2 regions of the Bacillus sp. LR--39 genome follow, and region 1 is predicted to be linked to the other one. Evidence: riboswitches for the same ligand, from Rfam matches in the RefSeq annotation. Region 1 holds a riboswitch; the other holds the start of a gene.
What was found. Region 1 has a riboswitch for S-adenosylmethionine ahead of ACWHAR_RS10735 (5-methyltetrahydropteroyltriglutamate--homocysteine S-methyltransferase). Riboswitches for the same ligand answer to the same signal wherever they lie in the genome.
Positions count from the first base shown of each region.

Region 2: linked by a shared signal. The riboswitch ahead of ACWHAR_RS04855 (2-hydroxyacid dehydrogenase) and the one ahead of ACWHAR_RS10735 (5-methyltetrahydropteroyltriglutamate--homocysteine S-methyltransferase) in region 1 are both predicted to bind S-adenosylmethionine.

Region 1 is NZ_JBSIOT010000002.1:202,557-205,740, forward strand. It holds gene ACWHAR_RS10730 (methyltransferase domain-containing protein) at 1-216, shown strand, start outside; gene ACWHAR_RS10735 (5-methyltetrahydropteroyltriglutamate--homocysteine S-methyltransferase) at 252-1,388, opposite strand; SAM riboswitch class I at 1,467-1,553, opposite strand; gene ACWHAR_RS10740 (LURP-one-related/scramblase family protein) at 1,637-2,113, opposite strand; gene ACWHAR_RS10745 (hypothetical protein) at 2,217-2,384, opposite strand; gene pepT (peptidase T) at 2,961-3,184, opposite strand, start outside.
Region 2 is NZ_JBSIOT010000001.1:906,625-909,808, forward strand. It holds gene ACWHAR_RS04850 (molybdopterin oxidoreductase family protein) at 1-1,266, opposite strand, end outside; SAM riboswitch class I at 1,414-1,506, shown strand; gene ACWHAR_RS04855 (2-hydroxyacid dehydrogenase) at 1,628-2,644, shown strand; gene ACWHAR_RS04860 (FGGY-family carbohydrate kinase) at 2,637-3,184, shown strand, end outside.

The DNA of each region.
Region 1 (3,184 bases):
TCTGCGGCCGGACGATTCCAAGCGGGCTTTCAAACCTTTGAGCGCAAACGGCTGTGTTACACGAAGACCTTAGCGCAGCCTGACCTCGAGCGGCTTGTGAAAATGACGCCCTTAACATGGAAATGTACTGATGACAGCATCCGGCGGTTTATCAGCCGGAAAGAGGCTGCTGTCACGATAGATATCGATATTTTAATCGGGACCGATCCGCTGTAAAACGGAAAAGACACGCTGATCGCGTGTCTTTTTTTTTATTTCCAGACTTCACCGGCAATGTTGACGACATGGCGCAGTTTCGCCCATTGCTGTTCTTCTGTGATCAGGTTTCCTTCCTCAGTGGAGGCGAATCCGCATTGCGGGCTGAGGCAAAGCTGATCCAGACTGACATATTGTGAAGCTTCTTCAATCCGGCGTTTAATCGCGTCCTTGTCTTCAAGTTCGCCATGTTTCGACGTAATCAATCCAAGCACAAGCTGAAGATCAGAGCGTTTGACATAACGAAGCGGTTCAAAGCCGCCGGAGCGGGAATCATCATATTCCAGGAACAATCCGTCAAGATCAAGCCCGTCAAAAATCGTTTCAGCCGCTGCATCATAGCCGCCTTCAGCCGTCCATGTGGATTGGAAGTTGCCGCGGCAGATATGCATCGTAACCTTCAGATCGTCAGGGCGGTCCTTGATGGCGTCATTAATGGAAGCTGCAAACAGCTTGCGCAGCTCATCCGGCGTTGTGCCGAAAGCTTCAATCTGACGAAGCCCCGCTTCCGATAAGAAAACGGCCCATGCGGTGTCATCGAGCTGAAGGTAGCGGCACCCGGCGTCATAGAAAGCTTGAATCGCTTTTTTATACGCCTTTGACACATCGTGCTGAAATTGTTTGTAATCATTCTGGTAGGACGCTTTTTCCAATTTTCCGCGGAAAAACAGCATATTCGGACTGGGGATGGTCATTTTCGGAACAGCATCGCCGGCAATGCTGTGCAGGAATTTATAATCTTCGAGCATCGGATGCTGAGAAAAATCAATATCTCCCGTTACTTTAATGCCGCGCGCTTTCGTCTGTACGTTGTGAAACTGAATGCCGCTTTCAGGCGTAAATGCCTCAACCCCGTCTAAATTTTCGAGAAAATCAAAATGCCACCAGGCACGGCGGAATTCGCCGTCAGTCACGACATTGAGGCCGGTTTCTTTCTGCTTTTCCACGCTGCGGATGATTTCTCTGTTTTCGATTTCGCGCAGCTGTTCTGCTGAAATCTCACCTGCCGCTCTTTGCAGGCGGGCTTGCTTCACAGCCGCCGGCCGCAGCAGGCTTCCGACCTGATCTGCGCGAAACGGCGGGTTTTTTCTTAGAAGAGTATGCAATGGTTGTTCTGTGTTTTGCTGTGACATGAACGATTCCTTCTTTCCTGATGAAATATAAAAAAACTCTTCCCTCGGATAGGGAAGAGCTTGCGTCCGCAAATCTCAACCTTATCTTCAGGATTTAGCACCATTCTGCTGAACAGCGGTTGCCGGGTATCATAGGGCCAGTCCCTCCACCTCTCTTGATAAGGAAATATGCTATTTTTCAGAATAAACTGTAATACTCTAATCTTAGTATGTTTTCTCATATTGTCAATATATTTCGATAAATATTTTTATTTGTCACCCTCAAATAGAATCATATCTATCACGATGGCGATCGCAAGACAAAGAGCAATATCCTCTTCCTTTTCAATCTGCAAATGATAGGAATCGCCCCAGCTCATCCATGATTTGGTGACGGTCATCCGGTTTGATTTTCCGTCTGTCACTTGAAAATTCCGCCCCCACACATCGCCGGTAAGGTCCCAGCCGACCCCGGAAATTTCAAATTTCGGTTTGAAAAACGTGACTTTCTTGATGACTTGGCAGACGGGTTTGCCGCTGACGGAAATCTCGTAACGGGGAACGAGCGACATCAGTTTCTGATTGACGCTGGCGAGCGTGCGGCCGTCCAAATCAGTCAGCTTCAGTTCATCACCGAATGAAAACAGCTTTCCTTCAACATTGTAGACTTCTTTTCCGCTTTCAAGAAACACTTGAAAACGATTCTTAAACGTAAACATTCGCTCTTTGATGTAAAAATGGTACATAAAAAAACTCCTTTTTTATGTTGTACGAAAAAAGGAGGCGGTTGGTTTCATATCGGCCGGGTGCATAAAAAAAAGGCTGCCGATTTTGCGGCAGCTGTCGTTTTTATGATAGCGGCATCCGGCGTTTTTGACGGATCGCATTTAAATCAATGATGTTATTCGTGTCGGCAGCTGTCACCAGCGGGCTTGTCTTTGGCGTTTTCCGGCGGTTGTCCTTACTGAAAGAGAAAACAAGATACCCTGTCAAAGCAGCAAAAATAAGTAGCATCATTTTACATACCTCCCAAAAAAAGTTTTGGTATTATTATTGTACGAAAAAACAAACGAAAAGTATTCAAACAATTGTCACTTTTTTAAAAAATAACGTCATTTTCCGTAAAAATAACTATGGGTTGAAGAAATTTTGCTCTTGTTGTGGTTCTATAGATTGTATCGGCTGATGGATGATGATCGTTTATATAACTTTTTCACTATTTTTTGTAAGTGTCTAAATAACTATTTCAGTGTTTTCGTTTGCCTTGTGTTATTCAGTACCCTAAAAAACCTTATAATATGCAAAATAACTGCTTCTAACAGATGACTGCGAGTTGACAGCGCTTTCTTTATTTTTTTAAAGAAAACGAGATGTTATCTTAAAAAAATCGTTTGAACATTTTCCGCAGTTTTTTAAAAGGGTTTGATTTTGTCTCCAGAACACGCGGGTCTTTTAAGGTTTTTTTCAATTCTTTCGCTACAGTCCCTCTTGCCATAGTCTTCACTCCTTCTTTCCAATTCATACCTTATATACGGAAAGAAAGAAGGAAAGGTTTCATGTGAAAGAAAAAAACCAAAGCATGGGGCTTTGGTTTTAAGCGCGCTCTTCAAAGAGCCTGGCGATTTCAACAATGACGTTTACCGCCTTTTCCATATGATCGACGGAAATGTATTCATATTTTCCGTGGAAGTTTTGGCCGCCCGTAAAAATGTTCGGTGTCGGCAGTCCCATGTAAGAGAGCTGTGATCCGTCGGTTCCGCCCCGGATCGGTTCGATAATCGGTTCGATGTCGAGGTTTTTCATGGCTTGATAGGCGA
Region 2 (3,184 bases), on a different contig from region 1:
TTTGGCGGTTTCCGTTAAAAACAGATCGTGAACGACTGTAAATAAATCCTCACGCAGCAGGCCTTTTCTGACTTTATTCGCTTCCGGCGCAACCACTGCGGGATTCGTACCGTAAATAAACAGGGAGCGCACGGGCGGTTTTGTTTCTAACAGAACGCTTCCGAGCCTGTTCATATTAAATGATCGTGGCTTTTTGCCGTAAAGCAGATCAGGCCGCTGGAGCGCTTGTCTGTTATAGTTTAATACCGCGCTGTTGTGCTTGATTGCGCCTCCACCGGTGTTGAGCCACTGTCCTGTAACAGCCGGTAGACAGGCAACTGTGCGGACGATCATTCCGCCATTGTCATGGTGCTGAATGCCGTTTCCGATCCTGATAAGGGAAGGGGAGGTTTCCCCGTACATTCTCGCAAGGCGTCTGATATCGTCGGCTTTAACGCCTGTAATAGCAGAAACTGTTTCCGGATCATAGTGTTGAACATGCGCTTTTAATTCGTCACTGCCTTCGGTGTATTCTGTGAGAAATGCTTCATCGTGAAGGTTTTCGTCGAATAAGACATGCATGATACCGAGGGCGAGTGCGGCATCTGTGCCGGGCCGAATGGGAATAAACCAATCGGCAAGCCGGCCGGTTTGGTTCTTATGTACATCGATAACGACAATTTTAGCCCCTTTTTTCCGGGCTTTTTGAGCAATCATGACTTGGTGCATATTCGTGCTGACGGCATTGATCCCCCAAAAAATAAAGAGCTTTGCATGTATGGTCTCCTCCGGATCAGTACCCGCTCCTTCACCCATTGTATAGTTATAGCCTTCAGATCCGGCTTTGCTGCAAATCGTCCGTTCGAGATGACTCGCTCCGAGACGATGGAAAAAACGGCGGTCCATTCCCTCTGCCGCCAGTTTTCCCATGTTGCCGTAAAAGCTGTACGGAAGAATGCTTTCCGCTCCTTCTTCGGCAATAAGCTCTTTCCAGCGCGCACTGATCGTATTGAACGCTTCCTCCCAGGAAATAGGCGCAAACGCGGCTTCACCTTTTTTACCGATCCGTTTTAACGGAACGGTTAAGCGCTTCTCATCATAAATACGCTCAGCCATGTGTCTGACTTTGTTGCAAATATTCCCTGATGTGACCGGGTGATCGGGGTCTCCCTGAATGTTAACGATTTTTCCGTCTTTTTTTGTCACAAGCAAGCCGCATTGATCGGGACAGTCTAGTGAGCATACCGACTTAAAGACCCCGTTCGGCTGTGTTGCAGCAGAATTCATAGCCCATTTCTCCTCTTTGTTTATATTGTAAGCATTATAACATTTCAAAATCGAACGTCAATTCAGAAAAAAAGTGTTGACATCACGGAAAGACTTTTCTATGATGAGTTTATTCTTTTAAACAGCCTGACAATTTCATCATTTTATTTTCTATCCAGAGAGGTGGAGGGACTGGCCCTATGAAACCTCGGCAACATTTATTGTGCCAATTCCAGCAAGCGCATGCTTGAAAGATAGGAAAGAATGATCTATACATATTTGTGCGCTTCAAGCGCATAAAGACGGTATATGAATCTCTTTCCTTCTTTGGGGAAAGAGATTTTTTTATGAAAAAATTTATGTGAAAAGGATGTTTTGCACCATGACGGTTTTAATTACCTCGCCATATCACGACGAGGGGCTGAAGGAGCTGACTGAGCTGTTCGGCCGGACTGTGCACCGGCCGTGGAAGAAGAACGGCCGGGCCTATCGGGAAGATGAATTAATCCGAATGATTCAAGAGACAAACGCGTCGGGGCTTATTACTGAACTTGATGAGGTGTCTGAGCGTGTTATTGACATATTGCCCGATTCCGCTTTTATCGGTGTCTGCAGAGGAACGCCGTCTAATGTGAATATTGCGGCGGCGACTAAAAGAAAAATCCCCGTTTTCTTTACACCGGCCCGCAATGCCCAGGCTGTTGCTGAAATGTTTATCGGAAATGTGATTTCATTTTTACGTCATACGTATTCTTCCCTTCAGTGGCTGAAGGACGGGAAGTGGAATGGTGAATATTTGCAGGCTTACGTCAAATTCAGAGGAAATGAGCTGACGGGGAAAACAGTCGGCCTTATCGGTTTCGGAGCTGTCGGACAGAGAATCGCCCGGCTATTGGCCGCTTTTGACTGCAAGGTGCTTTACTATGACCCATTTGTCCGTCATGAAAACCGGGAGTATGAAAAAACGACGATTGAACGGGTATTTTCTGAAAGTGATATTGTTTCCGTTCACTTGCCGCGCACAGAAGAAACCATCGGCCTTATCGGCGCCCGGCACTTTCAATTGATGAAACAGGAAGCTGTTTTTGTCAATACGTCAAGAGCGGCGGTTACAGACAGGGAAGAGCTGCTGCGGGTGCTGAAAGAACGGCGGATTAAGGGAGCGATCCTTGACGTGTTTTATCACGAACCGCCTGAATCTTCTGATTATGAATTGATCTCTTTGCCGAATGTGTTAGCGACTCCCCATTTAGCGGGCGCAACATTTGAAGTGGAAGATCATCATGTGAAGATTTTAAATGAAGCGCTTTTCAAATGGAAACAAGATCAAACCTGCTCAATACGTGAACTTTATAACAAAAGAGAACTTGAACCGGAAGGAGGAGGCTGTAATGGATGAACAAAAAGGCTACCTTGTATTTGACATCGGGACGGGGAATGCGCGAGTCGCGGTCGTGACTGCCGGCGGCGATGTGACCGCGCTTGAAAGGGAAGACATTGAATATGTGACGGATCCGCTTTATCCGGACGGACGATATTTCTCACCGGAAGAGTTATGGAAGCAAATCAGCGCTATGGCAAGGAAGGTTATTGGCAAAAGCCCTCATATTACATTAATCGGAATCACCTCAACAAGCCAGAGGCAGGGAATTGTTCTGATCAATAAAGATAAAAAGGCATTTCTCGGTCTGCCCAACATTGATAACAGAGGGCGTGAATGGGAAGACGGGATTGAGGCAAAAGAAGAAGTGCATCAGCAAACCGGACGTCTTCCGAGCGCTTTATTTTCCGCCATGAAACTTGTCGGATTAAAAGCTAGACAGCCGTCTTTATGGAAAGAAGTGAAGTACATCACAAGCATCAGTGACTGGGTGACATTTGAGCTGAGCGGTATTTTAAGCTATGAACCGTCACAGGCTGCTGAAACACTGCTGTTTGA